2 regions of the Actinoplanes derwentensis genome follow, and region 2 is predicted to be linked to the other one. Evidence: riboswitches for the same ligand, from Rfam matches in the RefSeq annotation. Region 2 holds a riboswitch; the other holds the start of a gene.

Region 1 (9,046 bases), 710 kb from region 2:
CCCCGCGATCGTCGCACCCACCACGACCGACGCGGCTCAGGCGGCGGTCTACTCCACCTGCACGATCAGTCGATGTTCGGCGGCCAGAACCGCCTTCACCGGCTGGCAGTCCCTCGGCTGGCCCACGTCAGCCGGCTGGTACTCGTGGCCGTACGGCAACTACAACTACACCGGCGGCACCTTCTACAACCGTGAGGGCCAGCTCCCGTCGGCCACCTACTCCGAGTACGACGTGTACTCCCGCGCCCGCGGTGCCGCCCGGGACGCCTACCGCATCGTGGTCAACCGCAGCACCCGGGTCGCCTACTTCACCCCGGACCACTACGTGACGTTCTACCGGCTCTGAAACCGCGTGCTCTGAAACCGATGTGGCGACCGCCCCCGGACGGTCGCCACACCGAATCAGTTCGGCGTCACCGGCAGATAGACCCGCCCACCGGCGTCGACGAACTCGCTGGACTTGGCCTTCATCCCGGCCGCCCGAAGCTCATGACTGATCTTCATCGAGCAGAACTTCGGCCCGCACATCGAACAGAAATGCGCGGTCTTGGCGGCGTCGGCCGGCAGCGTCTGGTCGTGATAGGACCGAGCGGTCTCCGGGTCGAGGGCCAGTTCGAACTGGTCCTCCCACCGGAAGTCGAACCGGGCACGGGACAGCGCGTCGTCCCAGTCCTGCGCCCCGGGATGCCCTTTGGCCAGGTCAGCCGCGTGCGCCGCGATCTTGTAGGCGATCATGCCCGCTTTGACGTCATCCTTGTCCGGCAGGCCGAGGTGCTCTTTGGGGGTGACGTAGCAGAGCATCGCCGTCCCGAACCAGCCGATCATCGCCGCGCCGATCGCCGAGGTGATGTGGTCGTAGGCGGGCGCGATGTCGGTGGTGAGCGGCCCGAGCGTGTAGAAGGGTGCCCCACCGCACAGTTCGACCTGCAGGTCCACGTTCTCCTTGATCTTGTGCATGGGGACATGACCAGGACCTTCGACCATTACTTGTACGTCGTACTCCCACGCGATGTGGGTCAGCTCGCCGAGGGTGCGCAGCTCCGCGAACTGCGCCTCGTCATTGGCGTCGGCGATCGAACCCGGCCGGAGCCCGTCACCGAGCGAGAAGGTGATGTCGTACTCCCGGAAGATCTCGCACAGTTCCCGGAAATGCGTGTACAGGAAGTTCTGGCGGTGCTCGGCCAGACACCACGCGGCCATGATCGAGCCGCCCCGGGAAACGATTCCGGTGACCCGCTCAGCGGCCAGTGGCACGTATTCCAACAGCACTCCAGCATGGATCGTCATGTAGTCGACCCCCTGCTCGGCCTGCTCGATCACGGTCTGACGGAACAGTTCCCAGGTGAGTTTCAGCGGGTCGCCCTTTACCTTCTCCAGGGCTTGATAGATCGGCACGGTACCGATCGGGACCGGAGAATTCCGTACGATCGCCTCCCGGGTCTCATGAATTCTCGGCCCGGTCGACAGATCCATCACCGTGTCGGCACCCCAGCGGGTCGCCCAGGTGAGTTTCTCGACCTCCTCGGCCACCGACGAGGTGACCGCCGACGTACCGATGTTGGCGTTCACCTTCACCAGGAACCGCGACCCGATGATCATCGGCTCGGATTCGGGGTGGTTGACGTTGACGGGCAGCACCGCCCGTCCGGCGGCGATCTCGGCCCGCACCAGCTCGGTGTCCACACCTTCCCGCAGCGCCACGAACTCCATCTCCGGCGTGACGATCCCGGCCCGCGCCGAAGCCAGTTGAGTCCGCCCGGTCCGCCACGGTTTCCGCAGCTCAGGCAGCCCTCTCTCGGGTTCGCTGCCCGGCCCGGACGTGTCGTAGAGCCGCACCGGCGCATGGTCACCGGTGAGCACCACCTCGGTGAACGGCACCCGAATCCCCGGACCCTCGACATAGACCTTACGACGCATGATCAAAACCTCCCAAAATCTGATAAACCCGGCGGCGTACGGCCGAAAAGGGTCCCGCAAAGTGCCGCACACCGCCGGAGCTAATTCATGGGCTGACGTGGCCCGCGGATTGAAGACGGCCCAGGGGTCAGGCGGACCAGCCGAAGTGGTCCAGCGGTCCGGGCCCCGCACCCAGCCGCCACGAGGCGCCGCCACGCAGGCCCCGGTTCACGTAGTCCTTGGCCGCCGCCACCGCCGACGGCACCGCGTCACCAGCGGCCAGCCGCACCGCGATCGCCGACGAGAACGTGCACCCCGACCCGTGGTTGTTACCGGTCGCCACCGGCTCACCCCGCAGCAGCGTGCTCCCCCCGTCGACGTGCAGGACGTCGAGCGCCAGTTCACTACCGGTCACCACGACCGCCCGCGGCCCGAGCGCCGCCAGCTCGGCCGCCGCCGAGACCATCTCGTCGACGGTCTCCACCCGGCGTCCCAGCAGGGCGCCGGCTTCATGCCGGTTCGGCGTCACCACCCGGGCGTACGGCAAGAGCAACCCCACCACGCCCGCCTCCCCCAGCCGGCTCCCCGCGGTGGCCACCAATACCGGATCCACCACGAGATTCGGCAGGTCCCCCGCACGTTCCGCGATCACTTTCGCCACTGCCGGATCCGAGATCATGCCGACCTTGACCGCGACAACCGGCAGATCCCCCAGAACCGCATCCAACTGAGCCGCTACGACATCAGCGGGCACCGGGTGGACAGCCGTAACACCGAGGGTGTTCTGCGCGGTGATCGCCGTGATCACCGAAGTCCCGAAAACCCCCAACGCCGCAAACGTCTTCAGGTCGGCCTGAATCCCCGCACCCCCACCGGAGTCCGACCCGGCAATGGTCAACACCACCGGCGGAGTCACCATCGCCCGGCCCCAACCCCCGCGAAGGCCGCGGTGAGTTCCCCGGCCAGCGACGGCGTCCGCATCACCGCACCCATCACGGCGATGCCCACCGCCCCAGCCGCGGCGCATTCCCGCGCGCGCTCCGCCGAGTCGATCCCGCCGAGCGCCAGCCAGGGCACCGGCGCGCGCATCCCGGCGGCCCCGGCCGCACCGAGTGCCGGCCCGTAGCCCGGCTTGGACACTGTCGGATAGACCGGCGAAACGGTCACGTAGTCCACACCCGACAGATCCTCGAACCCGTGCCAGGAGCGCCCGATCAGGGAGATCCCCGACGACCCGGCACCGAGTCGCCGACCATCCGCCGACGCGACGCCCGACGGCAGCGGATCGGCGCCGGCCAGGTGGACGGCGCTCCCGCCGAGCGGGTCGGGACCGGAAACGATCAATCGACCGGACGGGACGATCGCACGGAGTTCAACTGCCAGAGCCATTCGCCGGGCGTACGGCAGATCCCGCTCGCGAAGAACGACCCACGCCGCGCCGCAGCGAATCGCCTCCCGGACCGCCTCCACCAGCGACCCGGAAGCGGACCGCCGATCCGTGAGCACAACGAGCCCGCCCGGCGTCACCACCGCGCTCCCACCAGGCCCGACACTGCCGCCCGGCGTCACCACCGCGCAATCCCGTCGTCCGGAGTGGACGCCAGTGCGTGGAATCGGCGGGGGATGCGGCCTGCGGACCGGGCCAACCGTCCGGCGGTGACCGCGTGCCGCATCGCCGCCGCCATCGCCGCCGGGTCGTCGGCTCGGGTGATCGCGCTGGCGATCAGTACCGCGTCGCAGCCCAGTTCCATGGCACGGGCCGCGTCCGAGGCCGTTCCGATGCCCGCGTCGAGGACCACCGGCACGTCGACGCTCTGCACGATCAGCTCGATGTGATGCGGGTTGGAGATGCCCAGCCCGGATCCGATCGGCGAACCGGCGGGCATCACCGCGGCGCATCCGGCGTCGGCCAGCCGGCGGGCCAGAATCGGGTCGTCGCTGGTGTACGGCAGTACCGTGAACCCGTCCGCGACGAGTGTCTCCGCAGCTCGCAGCAATTCGACACCATCCGGCAGCAGGGTCCGCTCGTCCCCGATCACCTCCAGTTTGATCAGGTCGGTCTCGAACGCTTCCCGCGCCATCTGCGCCGTCTTCACCGCGTCTCCGGCGGTGTAACACCCGGCCGTGTTCGGCAGCACCCGCACCCCGAGCCGGTCCAGCATCGGCAGAAGCCCGGGCCCGGCGGCGTCCACCCGGCGCAACGCCACCGTGACCAGCGTCGTCTCCGAGGCCGTGATCGCCTCTTCGAGGGCGGCGAGGCTGTTCGCCCCGCCGGTGCCGAGGATCAGCCCGTTGTCCGGCAGGAACCCGTTGTCCATCGTCAGCCTCCCTGCGCGGCGGTGAGGACCTCGACCCGGTCCCCGTCGGCGAGGTCCACCTTCGCCCACGTGGACCTGGGCACCACCGTGCCGTTGACGGCGACCGCCACTCCACGCTGTGCCGCGATGATCTCGGCGACCAGGGTGGCGACGGAGCAGGTGCTCGGCCGGTTCTGCGCCTGGCCGTTGATCGTCAGTCTCATCGGAACCTCCCGGGGGCGAACCCGTCGATGATCGGATCCGCTGACCCGGTCAGCACCAGGTCAGCGATGAGTCGTGCGGTGATCGGGGCCAGCAGGATCCCGTTACGGAAGTGCCCGGCCGCCACCACGATCCGGCGGCCGGGGCTGTCGTCGAGGGCTCCCAGGACCGGACCGTTGTCCGGCGTGCCCGGCCGGTGGCCCACGGTCACCTCGGTCAGTTCGTGTTCGGCGAGACCCGGCACCAGATCGAGGGCGGCGCGCAGCAGGTCGTGCACCCCTGATGCGGTGGTGTGCAGGTCGGCGCGTTCCTCCTGGGTGGCTCCGACCACGACTTCACCGTCGGCGCGGGGCACCAGGTAGACGTGCCGCCCGTCGGCCGCCCCGTCGATCACGTGCCGGAGCAGACCCGGCTCCCCGCGCAGGCGCAGCACCTGGCCTTTGACCGGCCGGATCGGCAACCCGGTGAGGGCGGCCGTCCCCACACCGGCGGCGACCACGATCACGTCCGCGTCCACGTCGGACAGATCGGTGACCCGGTGGGCGACGATCCGGCCTTTCAGCCGTTCCCGCAGCACCGCGACCACTTTGCGCGGGTCGGCCTGATGTTCGTGGGCCGCGAACGCTCCGGCCCGCACTCGCGGCGAGATCGCCGGTTCGCGATCACGCACCTGAGATCCGCTCAACCGGGCGAGCTTCTGGTGTCTCCACTCGCGCGCCGACTCGGCCACGTCATCGGCGGTGAGGGCGACGGACAGCGTCCCGGCCGTGTCGTAGCCGACGTCACCGAGCGAGGCCGCGAACTCCGGCCACATCGCGTGGGACGCCTCCAGCAGCCGGGTGAGGTGCGGATATTCGAAGGCCGACTCGCCACCCGGCGCGAGCATCCCGGCCGCGACGTGCCAGGCCCCGTCCCTGCCGTCCGGCGCCGGATCATGAACGGTGACGTCGGCCCCACGAGCGAGCAACTCGGCGGCGATGGCGAGCCCGATGATCCCGCCCCCAGCAACCGCCACCCGGATCCCGAAGAAACCGGACGACGCGGGGAGAACGGAACCGGGCGACGCCGAGAAGGCCGAACCGGGTGCCGCCGGGAGAGAAGCAGGCCGCGCGGAGTGACCCCTGCTCATCGCAGGGCCGCCAGGAAGTCTGCGACTGCTCCCTTCGGGTCCGCCACGAAGGCGGAGACCGCCGCGATGCCGTGCACCGCGAGCTGCGGCACCCGTTCCGCGGTGATGCCGCCGATGGCGAGGACCGGAGTGCCCGGCACCGCCTCGGCGACGGCCGCGATCGCGGCCGCTCCGAGTGGTGGTGGCAGTCCGTCCTTGGTGGACGTGGGGAACGCCGGCCCGACGCCGAGATAGGTGGCCCCGGCCGCCACCGCCGCCCGCGCCGACGAGGCGGACCGGCAGGTGGCACCGATGATCGCGGACCGCCTGAGGACCCGCCGGACGGCGTCGACCGGCAGGTCGTCCGCACCGACGTGCACCCCGTCCGCACCGGCGGCCAGTGCCACTCCGACCCGGTCGTTGACCAGCACCGTGGTACCGGCCGAACGGCAGATCGCGACCGCTTCGACGGCCACCGCGTAGGCGGCGGCGTCGCTGGTCTTGACCCGGATCTGAACGGCCACTTCATCGAGCCCGGCCACACCACGGACGACGTCGATCGAGTCCGTTATGACATGGATACGGGGAAACGATGTGCCCATGAAGCACTCCTCCCTGCGCCGGCATTACCCGGATCAGGTTCGACGGTCGGGGGCCGCGTCAGCCCCCCTCTCAGCCCGGTGCCCGGACTCCCGTGGGGTAGTAAGTAACCGGACCATAACCGGTCCGTGACGAAAAAAGCTAGCGCACGTCCCAGACCGGCTCGGGCACCTCGACGACCTCGCCATCGCTCCTGAACAGCACGAAACGATCGAAGGACCGGGTGAACCAGCGGTCGTGCGTGACCGCGATCACCGTGCCTTCGAAGGCTTTCAGCCCCTCTTCCAGCGCTTCCGCCGAAGCCAGGTCCAGGTTGTCCGTCGGCTCGTCGAGCAGCAGAACGGTCGCACCGGACAACTCCAGCAGCAGCACCAGGAACCGGGCCTGCTGTCCACCCGAGAGGGTGCCGAACCGCTGGTCACCCTGGGCCGCCAGTTCGTACCGGTTGAGGGACTTCATCGCCCCGGCCCGGTCCTGTCCGGACCGATGGTCGTCACCGCGCCAGAGGATCTCGACGAGGGTCTTCTCCATCAACTCCGGCCGGTCGTGTGTCTGCGAGAAGTGCCCGGGCCGCACCCGGGCGCCGAGCCGGGCCCGGCCGCCGTGGGCGACGCGCGCGAGCGGTGCCCCGTCGACCGGTTTGTGTTCCAGGTCGGGGTCGGTACCACCGGCCGCGAGCAGCCGCAGGAAGTGGGATTTGCCGGTGCCGTTGGCGCCGAGAACGGCCACCCGGTCCCCGTACCAGATCTCCAGGTCGAACGGGAACGTCAGGTTCTCGATCTCGACCTGTTCGCAGATGACGGCACGTTTGGCGGTGCGGCCACCGCGCAGGTTCATCCGGACCGACTGGTCTTTCGGCGGCAGCGGCGGCGGGCCGGCCTCCTCGAACTTGCGGAGCCGGGTCTGCGCGGCCTGATAGCGGGAGGCGAGACCGTCGTTGTAGGCGGCCTTGTTCTTCAGGGTGAAGACGAGTTCCTTCAGCTTCTCGTGCTCCTCGTCCCAGCGGCGGCGCAGTTCCTCCATCCGCTCGTGCCGGTTGACCCGGGCCTCGTGCCAGGAGATGAAACCGCCGGGGTGGGTCCAGGCGCCGCCACCTTCGACGGTCACCACCCGGTCGGCGGTCTCGGCCAGCAGCTCCCGGTCGTGGGAGACGTAGAGCACCGATTTGCTCGACTCGCGCAGGCGCTGTTCGAGCCAGCGTTTGGCGGGGACGTCGAGGAAGTTGTCCGGCTCGTCGAGCAGCAGCACCTCGTCGGAGCCACGGAACAGCAGGTCGAGGGCGAACCGTTTCTGTTCACCGCCGGAGAGGGTGCGCACCACCCGGTGCCGGGCCTGCTCCCACGGCTTGCCGAGGATGCCGACGGTCACGGTGTCGAAGAGGACCTCGGCGTCGTAGCCGCCGGCCTCACCCCAGTTCGCGAGCGCGTTGGCGTACGCCAATTGGGTCTTCTCGGTCTCGTCGAGTGCCGCGGTGGCTGTGGCCAATCTCTCGCCGGCCGCTCGCAGCGGTGGCGCGACCAGCGACAACGCGAGGTCCTCCAGGGTCCGGTCGTCGCCGATCATGCCGATGAACTGGCGCATCACCCCGAGTCCACCGGCTCTGGCGATCGTCCCGCTCTGGGTGGGTATATCACCCGCCACCATCCGCATGAGCGTGGTTTTGCCCGCTCCGTTGGGACCGACGAGCGCGACCTTGGCACCCTCGCCGACCCGGAACGACACGTCGGAGAACAGCTCCCGGCCGTCCGGGAGCACGAATCCGGCGCTGGCGACATCCACATAACCCATGGCGGCATCCTCCCTGTAAGGAACTGCTCAGTCAGCCGATTTTCCGGTGACCCGGAGCACCCGGTAGCCCTTCTGGCTGGCCATCCGCTCGACCGTCCATCCCAGCCCGACGAGCCAGGTGTGCAGCGAGTCACCGCCGAGGTGCCGGTTGATCACCAGCCAGGCCACGCCGCCGGGGGCGAGGCGGGGCAGCCAGCGTTCCAGCAGCACGTGCAGTTCGGCTTTGCCGACGTGGGTGGGCGGGTTGCTCCAGATCTCGGTGAAGGTCACCTCGTCCGGGACGTCGTCGGGTGCCGTGACCAGCAGCCGGCCGGCCAGTTCGAGTCGTTCGGCGTTCTCGGCGGCCAGCTCCCGGGCACGCGAGTTGACGTCGATCGCGTAGACGGTCGCCCGGGGCGCCTCAGTGGCCAGCACACAGGCGATCGGACCGTACCCACATCCGAGGTCCAGCAGGATGCCCTCGGTGTTCTGGTCGGGCAGTGCGCCCTTGCGCAGCAGCACAGCGGTGCCGGGGTCGAGGCGCCCGGCGGAGAAGACGCCGGAGGCGACGGCGAGCCGGTAATCCCGGCCGGCGGCATTGAACTCGATCTCGCCCTTGTGGAACGGCGCGTCGGGTTCGGCGGTGAAGTAGTGGTCGGCGCTCACCCGTTGAGTTTCCCGCCGCCGGGTCACGGCCTGCGCGCCGGGGTGGCGGACAGGCTGTGCGTTCATAGATCAGCGTGCACGCCTAGCTTGAGCGGATGCGGCACGCCACCCCGACGCGCTCCGCAGGCCGGCACCGCCGAACGACCCGGCGGCACCTCCGGAGCGAACCCCATCCGACCGCTCATCTGCTCGCCCGCGGCCTCGCCGCCCTGATCGTGCTCGGCATCTTCGTGATGGTGGGCATCCTCGTCGTCGCCGACGAACAGCGGCCGTCCCCCGGCCGTACCCTCGCCTCCGCGGAGATCGACGCCCGTATCGCGTCCCGGACGGTCGATCCCGCAGCGCTCAGCACCGCGGAGGTCTTCCCGGCCGGCTCCGCCGATTTCGCGACGACGGCGCGGGAGGTCACGGCCGACTGCGCGGTCGCGGCCACCGGCGCCTTGCGGACGACCCTGGCCCGGTACGGGTGTACGCAAGCCGTCCGGGCCGC
Region 2 (9,046 bases):
CGCTGATCGGGCGGGCCGTGGTGGTGCACGACGGGCGGATCGCGCACGAGGGCACTCCCCCGGAGCCGGCCGGGCATCACGCCGAACCGGACCACGAGCATCTGCATCCGCACGCTGAGGAGATCAAGCCCGCGATCTGCGAGTGGGCGCCCACCGAAGGGACGAAGGCGTACTGATGGAACTGCTCGCACTCCCCTTCATGCAGCGGGCCCTGATCGCCGCCCTGATCATCGGGCTGGCCGCCCCGGCGCTCGGCATCTACCTGGTCCAGCGGCGGCTGTCGCTGATCGGGGACGGCATCGGGCACGTGGCCCTCACCGGCGTCGGTGTCGGCCTGCTGACCGGCACGTCCCCGGTGCTGACGGCGGTTCTGGTGTCGATCGTGGGCGCGGTCGGGGTGGAGCTGATCCGGGAGCGTGGCCGTACCTCCGGGGATCTGGCCCTGGCCCTGCTCTTCTACGGCGGTATCGCCGGCGGGGTGCTGCTGGTCGGCCTCTCCGAGGACAGCAGCACCAGCCTGATGCAGTACCTGTTCGGCTCCCTGCTGACCACCTCGGCGGAGGATCTGTGGGTGATCGGCGGGCTGGGCGCGGTGGTGGTGGCCGCGATGCTGGTGTTCCGGCCGGCGCTGTTCGCACTCTGCAACGACGAGGAGTACGCGAAGGTCAGCGGCCTGCCGGTGCGGACCCTCAACATCATGCTGGCGGTGACGACCGCGCTGACGGTGACCATCGCCATGCGTACCGTCGGCCTGTTGCTCGTCTCGGCCCTGATGGTGGTGCCGGTCGCCGCGGCCCAGCAGGTGACCCGTGGTTTCCGCAGCACGATGACGCTGGGGATGCTGATCGGGGTGGGCGCCGCCGGGGCCGGGGTGCTGGTGTCGGCGGAGGCGGACACCGCACCCGGTGCGACCACGGTGCTGCTGGCCCTGGCGATCTTCGTCGGGACCGCCGTCGGCGGCTCCGCGCTGCGGCGGCTGCGGCGACGGCGCGGTGACTCTCCGGTGACCTCGGAGCCACCGGATGTCGTGCTGCATGCTTGACGTCCGGGTGGCTGTACCGTTGTCGCAACGATGACGACCACCGGCTACGAAGCGTACGAATCGGCGGGGGCGCTGCTGCGCGCGCTCTCGGCGCCGATCCGTGTGGCCATCGTGGTCGAGCTGGGTGTCGGTGAGCGCTGTGTGCACGATCTCGTGGAGAAGCTCGGCGCTCCGCAGCCCCTGGTCTCCCAGCACCTGCGGGTGCTGCGCGGAGCCGGTGTGGTGCGGGGTGTCCGGCGTGGCCGGGAGATCGCATACTCCCTGGTGGACGAACACGTCGCGCACATCGTCGCCGACGCCGTGAGCCACGCCAGGGAGAGCCGACAGTGAACGCCGATACCACGATCCGCAACACCAAGCAGCGCAGTGCGGTCAGCGCGGTCCTCGCCGAGACCGAGGGTTTCCACAGCGCACAGGACCTGCACGCGATGCTGCGTGACCGGGGCGAGCGGGTGGGGCTGACCACCGTCTACCGGACGTTGCAGGGGCTGGCCGACGCCGGCGAGATCGACGTGATGCGGCCGCCGGGTGGCGAGCACCTCTACCGTCGCTGCAGCCAGGGCCACCACCACCATCTGGTGTGCCGCTCGTGCGGGCGGACCGTCGAGGTGGCCGGGCCGGCTGTGGAGTCGTGGGCCGACAAGGTCGCCGGTCAGCACGGGTTCGTGGACGTCTCGCACACCATGGAGATCTTCGGGACATGCCCGGAGTGCGCCGCGAAGCAGTGAGTGCGACGCTTCGGGGGTGAAGTTCTACGCCGACCGCGTACCCGTCGCCCTCCGCCAGCTTCTCACCGACATCGCCGTCGTCCTCTGGGTCTACCTGTGGATCCGGGTGGCGTTGTGGATCCACGACACGGTGGAGCAGCTCGCCGTTCCCGGGCAGAAACTGGAGAGCGCCGGCAGCGGCATCGCCGCCAACCTGGCCGAGGCCAGCGGCAAGGTGGGGCGGGTTCCGCTCGTCGGTGACGAGCTGACCAAACCGTTCACCGGGGCCGCCGACGCCGCCCGGTCGATCGCCGAGGCCGGTCACGACCAGCAGGAGTTCGTGGCTCAGCTGGCGCTTATCCTGCCGGCGATCGCGTTGTCCGTACCGCTGGCTCTGGTGCTCTTCCTGTGGTTGCCGTTGCGGGTGCGCTGGATCCGCCGGGCCGGGGTCGCGGCGGCCGTCCGCGACAACCCGGCCGGGCAGGATCTGCTGGCGTTGCGGGCACTGGCCTCGCAGCCCCTGACCGACCTGGCGAAACTGGGGCCGGACATCGCTCAGAGCTGGCGCTCCGGCGATCCGGCCGCGGTCACCGCCCTGGCCGATCTGGAACTGCGCAGACTGGGGCTACGACACCGCCGCCGCTGAGTCATCGTCGTCATCGTCGTCGCCCCACTCACGGTGGGCGAACGGCAGGACGGCCCAGAAGGTGAGGAACCAGCCGCCGGTCAGCACGGTCAGCGGGATCGCCCACTTCCAGTCCAGCAGATAGTCGGTGATCATCAGGACACTGGTGGTCATCGCGATCAGCATGAAGGCCAGACCGCCGGTGGCCATCTTGTGGGCGTACCGCACCAGTTCGGGTTTGCGGCCCTGCCGGAACAGCGCGCGGTGGAACGCCACCGGCGAGATGATCATCGCGGTGGCGAACGCCGCGCTGATCAGCGCCACCACGTAGGTGTCCTTCTGGAAATCGGTGGTGTTCGGGAAGCCGCTGCTGAACGGCAGGGTCAACAGGAACGCGAAGAGGATCTGCACGCCGGTCTGCGCGACGCGCAGCTCCTGAAGGAGATCCGCGAAGTTGCGGTCCCAGCGTTGCTTCTCGGTCTCACGGGGGGAGTGGGTATCGACCGCCATGCCGCGCCGAATTCCCCGAACCACCCCATGGTCAAACGCCGATCCGTGCCAGCACCACTTCGGCCAGCTCACGGGGGGCCTGTTCGGGCACCCAATGGCTGACTCCGCGCATCACCACCAGCTGGTAGTCGGCGTCCACCCAGTCCCGGGTGCGCAACACCGCGGTCCGGCCGATCACCGGGTCCTTGTCACTCCACACGAACGTGGTCGGCACGTTCACCACGCCCAGGTTGGCGACGTCGTCACCGTTGAACGCCCGGTACCAGTTCAGGCCGCCGGTGAGCCGGCCCGGTTCGCGCATCGCCGCGATGTACTGCTCGGCGCGCATCCCGATCGGCCGCAGCATCGCCTTCAGCATCATCCCGTGCCGGGCCAGCAGCAGCCGTTCGGCCACCGGCGAACGGAACACGCTGAAGTAGGCGAGCCGGGCACTCTGACTGGTCCGGAGCCGCAACGCCAGCGCCAGCGCTCTCGGGTGCGGCACCGAGATCGCGGTCAGGGTCCGCACCCGCTCCGGGTGGCGGGCGGCGAGCTGCCAGCCGACCTGCGCGCCCCAGTCGTGGCCGACCACGTGCGCCTTCTCCACCCCGAGCGCGTCGAGGACGGCCACCGCGTCGGCGGTCACCGAGCCCATCGTGTACGCGGCCGGTTCAGCAGGCCGTGCGCCGGGCGAACAGCCACGCTGGTCCAGCGCGTACGTCCGGAGCCCGGCCGCGTGCAACCGGGGCACCATCAGGTCGAACTCCCGGGAATCCTGCGGAAATCCGTGCAGCAGGAGCACCGGATCCCCGTCCTGTGGACCGCCCTCGTGGACGTCGAATGTCAGTCCGCGAGCTTTGACCTCGATCACGTGATCCCCTCCTGTACCCACCCGTTACCAGGTGTTACGGTCACCGCAGCAAATGTAATCCGACAGGGGAGCGCACAGCGCTGAGAGTGCGGGTAAATCCGCAGACCCTCGCACCTGATCTGGGTAATGCCAGCGCAGGAAGTTCGGTCTTCTCCAGCCGCGTCGTGTCCCGGGCACCGTCGCCCGGGGGCCACGGCGTGCGTCTCCTCCCGGTACCCGCTGGGAGGCGTTTCATGACAACCAACCCGAACCGGTGGCGAACGATAGACATCGTCGTCGCCTCCGTCATCGCTGTGGCGTTCGGCGTGATCTTCTGGGCCTGGAACACGGTCTGGTCGGTCACCGAGGGCGCCTTCGCCTTCTTCCCCCCGGCGCAGACACTGCTCTACGGAGTGTGGCTGATCCCGGCCGTCCTCGGTGGGCTGATCGTCCGCAAACCAGGCGCCGCCCTCTACACCGAGCTGGTGGCGGCCATCGTGTCGGCGCTGCTCGGCAACGCGTGGGGTGCCACCGTCATCCCGCAGGGCCTGGTCCAGGGCCTGGGCGCCGAGCTGGCGTTCGCGGTCCTGTTCTACCGCACCTTCAACCTGCCGGCGGCTCTGCTGGCTGGTGCGCTGACCGGGGCGAGTGCGGCTCTCTTCGACTTCTTCGCCTGGAATTCGGAGACCGCGCTGTGGTCGTACCGGGTGCCGTACGCGCTGCTCACCGTGGTCAGCGGCACCATCCTGGCCGGGCTCGGCGCCTGGGCGCTGGTCCGGGCGCTGACCCCGACCGGGGTGCTGGACAGGTTCGGCGCTGGCCGGGAACGGGCAACCATCTAAGAGATGAGTGACGTTCGGCTTCGCGGTTTCGGGTGGCGGCACGCCGGACGCCGCGCCTGGGCTCTCCGCGGGCTGGACCTCGATGTCCGGCACGGCGAGCGGGTGCTCCTGCTGGGTCCTTCCGGGGCCGGCAAGAGCACCCTGCTCAGTGCTCTCGCCGGGCTGCTGCCGGCGGACTCCGGTGAGTCCGAGGGCACGATCGAGATCGGCGGCCCCGATTCGCGGGCCGGCATCGTCTTCCAGGATCCGCAGACCCAGATCGTGATGGCCCGCAGCGGCGACGACGTGGCGTTCGGCCTGGAGAACCAGGGGATTCCCGCCGCCGACATCTGGCCGCGGGTGTCCGATGTGCTGGATCGAGCCGGATTCCCGTACCCGATCAATCGCCCGACCGCCGCGCTCTCCGGCGGCGAGGCGCAGCGCCTGGCCCTCGCCGGCGTCCTCGTTCTTCGCCCCGGCCTGCTGCTGCTCGACGAACCGACGGCCAATCTGGACCCGTCCGGCGCCGCGCTGATCCGGGCGGCGATCACCCGCGCCACCGGCCCCGACACCACGCTGATCATCGTGGAACACCGGGTCGCCGAGGTGCTGCCGCTGGTCGACCGGGTGGTGGTCCTGGAGCCGGGCGGCGGCGTGCGAGCCGACGGATCACCCGAGGTGATCTTCGCCGCCTACGGCGACAAACTAGCCGGCGAGGGCGTCTGGGTGCCGGGTTTCACCTTTCCCCTTCTAAAATCAACATCTCCTACGACCGACGTTCTGGTACGTGCGGAGCAGGCGACCGTGGCCGGCCGTCTGGCGCCCGTCTCGATCCACGCCGGTGCCGGTGAGATCCTGGCCGTGACAGGCCCCAACGGTGCCGGCAAATCCACCCTGGCCCTGCTGCTCGGCGGCCTGCTCGCCCCCAGCACCGGCCGGATCACCGCGTTCGGCGACAACCGGCCACCGCATCGCTGGCGGGCCGCCACCCTGGCCACCCGGATCGGTTCGGTCTTCCAGAACCCGGAACACCAGTTCGTCACCGGCCGGGTCGCCGACGAACTGGCCCTCGGCCCCCGGCGGATCGGCCACTCCCCCGCCGAGGTCACCCGGATCGTCGACGAGCTGCTGCAGCGGTTGCGCCTGGACAACCTGGCCGAAGCCAACCCGTACACCCTGTCCGGAGGTGAGGCCCGCCGGCTGAGTGTCGCCACCGCGCTGGCCACCGCCCCGCAGTTGCTGGTCCTCGACGAACCCACGTTCGGCCAGGACCGCCGCACCTGGCGCGAGCTGGCCGATCTGCTGGCCGCGCTGCGCGACGACGGCCACGGCATCGTCGCGGTCACCCACGACGAGGCGTTCGTCCGCACCCTGGCCGACCGCATCGTCCCCCTCGGCGAACCGGCACCGGACCCACTCCCCCGAAGGTCGCGGCCGTGACTCTTTCGTTCGCGCCGATCGCTGATCCCACCGCGCCGCTCGCCCGTCGCAACCCGGTCGCCAAGGCCGGCGCCGCCCTCCTCTTCACCCTGCCGCTGATCTCCACAGTCGACCCGTTCACCCCGGCCGCCGCCCTGGTCGTCGAAGTACTGGTCCTGCCGTTCTTCGGAGTCCGCCCCGGCCTGCTCCTGCGCCGGGCCATGCCGCTGCTGCTCAGCGCCGCCGGCATCCTCGTCACGATGATCCTGTTCGCCGCCGACCGGACCGGCTCGCTGTTGTTGGCTCTGGGCCCGATCACGGTGACCACCGGGGTGCTGTCCACCGCGTTCGCCCTGATCCTGCGCATCTTCGCGATAGCCCTGCCCGGCATCGTGGTCTTCGCCACCACCGACCCCACCGACCTGGCCGACGCCCTGGTCCAGAACGCCAAGGCCCCCGCCCGTTTCGCGATCGGCGCCCTGGCCGCGTTCCGCCTGATCCCCCTGCTGGGCCAGGAGTGGCGAACCCTGACCTTGGCCCGCCGAGCCAGAGGCGTAGACGCCGGCCACAACCCACTGGCCAGACTGCGCCTGTTCGCCTCGACGGCGTTCGCCCTGCTGGTCGGAGCGCTACGCCGAGGCGTCCGTTTGGCGGTGGCGATGGACGCCCGCGGCTTCGACTCGGGCGTGCCCCGCACTTACGCCCGCCGCCAGCGTTTCACCACCCCGGACACGTTCCTGCTGGCATCAGCTTTCCTGACCGCGCTGGCAATCATCGCCGCCGCGGTCTTCCTGGGCTTCTTCAACCCGATCGTCGGCTGATCCAGGCGCCGTCCGGCCCGGCCTGATCGATCCAGTTCCGTGGCACGCCGATGTCGAAGTACTCGCCGCGAAGAAGGGCCAGTTTCGCCGTACGATCACGGATCACCGCGTCGAAGGCTGACACCGCTTCCTGGACGAAGAACCGCTCGGATGTGTCACGGACGGTGCCTTCGACGATCTCGACCTGCCAGCGGGTGGCCCCGGTGAGCCGGAGGTGAACACAACCGCCGGGAGAGATCCCCTCACAGCCGAGTTCCTGAAGCTCCTCGGCGAACCGTTGCGCTCGTGGATCGCCGGCGCGGCGCCGGTTCTGCTCCGCTTCGCCGCGGCTCTGCCCAAGCGCGAGGCGGGTGATCTCCGCACGCCGGCGTGTCCATACGACCCAGGTACTGGTGCCCAATGCGCTGAGTTGCCGGGCGAGTCCACGATCGTCGTACCACTGGTAAGTCCGGGCGCGGAACCTCAACTCCAACCGGTTCTCGCCGGTGACAGTGGCCTGGATGGCGCCGTCCGATGAGGTGCCGGTGACGCTCATGGTTCGCAACCGTTCGCCGAGATCAGTCTCCTGATGCCACACGGCCGCCTCGTTTCCGCAGCTTGATCATCAATTCCCATCGACGTCACTGAACCTATCCGACCCTGCCGTGGTACACCTCAGTTGTGATGAGTCCTCGTGTCGCCGTCCTGGCGGTTCTCACCGCGTCAGTGTTCGCGGCGCCGATGCCAGCCTTCGCTCGGGCCGTGGAAGCCGCGCCGAGCCTCGTGGCCGGCGGGAAAGGGGCCACCTTCGCCGGTGACGGTGGATCGGCTGCCGAAGCGGGGCTGAACCGGCCACTGGGTGCGGCGGTCGCCGCCGACGGCACGGTCTACATCGCGGACACCCGCAATCACCGGGTGCGTGCCGTGGGCGTGGACGGCGTCATCCGTACCGTCGCGGGCAACGACGGACAGACCGCCTCGACCGGACCGGTCCCGGCCGGCGCCAAAGGCACCGACGTCTCCCTCGGGTTGCCCAATACGCTGGCGGTCGGAGCGGACGGCACGCTCTTCATCGCGGACAGCCTGGCCTCACGGGTGTACGCGCTGGCAGCCGACGGAACCATCGAGGCCCGGGTGACCGCCGAGTCGCTCGGCAGCCCCATCGTCACGATCAACTCCCTGGCGGTGACCCCGTCCGGAACCCTTTATCTCGCCGATCGGGAGAACGGTCGTATCGTCGAGGTGCGGCCGGGAGACGATGCCCGTCCACTGTCGACGCCGGCGTCCCTGCCCATCGGGCTGGCCGCCGACGCCGCCGGTGACGTCTGGATCACCAGCGCGACGTCCCAGTTGAGCCGTCTCCACGACGGCAAGCTGGCGACGATCGTCGAATCCGCGGGCAGCGGATGGGCAGCCGATGAGAACCGGCCGACCTCCGCACCTTTCAACGCCACCGCGGTGAGCGCGGGCAAGGACGGCGTCTACTTCGTCGACAACCGGCAACGAACCGTCCGGCGGCTCGGCACGGACGGCACCGTGACCACGGCGGTGGCCCTGACCACTGACCCCTTCGGCGCGCGGGATCCGGTGGGCCTCGCTACGAGCGTGAGCGCCGCCGGGCCGCTCTACCTGATCGACACGGTGGGCAGCCGGGTCTTCTCGATGCCGGCCCTGCTCCCGGAGGGGAATGACACCGGCGGCACGGAACGGGTGCCGGCCTTGCTGTGGATCGCGGGCGCCGCGGGCGTCGTACTTGTCATGACGTTGTCTGTGATGGCCCGCCGCAGGCGGGTGTGAACCGCGATCGTATGAGGGGAGTCCGGCGCATGGCTGCGGAAGTGACCGGTGGTGACCTGTTCCATCTCTGGCGGGTGTCCGAAGTGCTCCTGCCGCGGGTCGCGGACGTGTTCTACGACGCGAACCGGCTTCTCGGTGGATCGGCGGGCGATGGTGGCTCGTTCCGGGTCAGCGGACCGGCATATCCCGGGTCCAGCATCATGACCAGCGCGATCGGCACCGCTTGGGAGGATCTTCGCGCCGAGATGCAAGCGATGATGGAGCAGGTCGGCACCACCGTGCTGGACGCGGGACAGGGTGTCCGCAACGCGACGCAGGCCTACCTGGACGTGGACACGGCGAACGCGAACCTGCTGCGGGACCACCTCGCGGATCCCCGCAACCTCGATCCCTCGGACGTCCCGTCCAATCCGCCGCTGCCCGGTTCGGCCGAGGACCACGGCGAGCCCTACCCGGCTTCCTGAACCACATCCGGACCGACGAGAAGGAGGCGTGG

Evidence for each region. A riboswitch is a leader RNA that binds a small molecule or an ion and turns the genes downstream of it on or off. The one in region 2 is predicted to bind thiamine pyrophosphate.
Region 1: it holds a riboswitch for thiamine pyrophosphate, as region 2 does, so the genes downstream of both, BLU81_RS30085 (thiamine phosphate synthase) here and BLU81_RS26935 (ECF transporter S component) in region 2, are expected to answer to the same signal.

What each region holds. Positions count from the first base shown of each region.
Region 1 is NZ_LT629758.1:6,862,022-6,871,067, forward strand. Features, by position in the region: gene BLU81_RS30050 (ribonuclease domain-containing protein) at 1-346, shown strand, start outside; gene thiC (phosphomethylpyrimidine synthase ThiC) at 403-1,917, opposite strand; gene thiD (bifunctional hydroxymethylpyrimidine kinase/phosphomethylpyrimidine kinase) at 2,045-2,812, opposite strand; gene BLU81_RS30065 (thiamine phosphate synthase) at 2,809-3,426, opposite strand; gene BLU81_RS30070 (thiazole synthase) at 3,462-4,214, opposite strand; gene thiS (sulfur carrier protein ThiS) at 4,217-4,417, opposite strand; gene thiO (glycine oxidase ThiO) at 4,414-5,436, opposite strand; gene BLU81_RS30085 (thiamine phosphate synthase) at 5,541-6,125, opposite strand; TPP riboswitch at 6,119-6,229, opposite strand; gene BLU81_RS30090 (ABC-F family ATP-binding cassette domain-containing protein) at 6,265-7,911, opposite strand; gene BLU81_RS30095 (class I SAM-dependent methyltransferase) at 7,939-8,556, opposite strand; gene BLU81_RS30100 (hypothetical protein) at 8,652-9,046, shown strand, end outside.
Region 2 is NZ_LT629758.1:6,155,648-6,164,693, forward strand. Features, by position in the region: gene BLU81_RS26900 (metal ABC transporter ATP-binding protein) at 1-176, shown strand, start outside; gene BLU81_RS26905 (metal ABC transporter permease) at 176-1,042, shown strand; gene BLU81_RS26910 (ArsR/SmtB family transcription factor) at 1,073-1,372, shown strand; gene BLU81_RS26915 (Fur family transcriptional regulator) at 1,369-1,770, shown strand; gene BLU81_RS26920 (hypothetical protein) at 1,787-2,395, shown strand; gene BLU81_RS26925 (DUF6328 family protein) at 2,375-2,884, opposite strand; gene BLU81_RS26930 (alpha/beta fold hydrolase) at 2,916-3,731, opposite strand; TPP riboswitch at 3,789-3,893, shown strand; gene BLU81_RS26935 (ECF transporter S component) at 3,968-4,555, shown strand; gene BLU81_RS26940 (ABC transporter ATP-binding protein) at 4,559-5,974, shown strand; gene BLU81_RS26945 (energy-coupling factor transporter transmembrane component T family protein) at 5,971-6,774, shown strand; gene BLU81_RS26950 (YbaB/EbfC family nucleoid-associated protein) at 6,755-7,351, opposite strand; gene BLU81_RS26955 (NHL domain-containing protein) at 7,438-8,550, shown strand; gene BLU81_RS26960 (hypothetical protein) at 8,580-9,014, shown strand; gene BLU81_RS26965 (hypothetical protein) at 9,046-9,046, shown strand, end outside.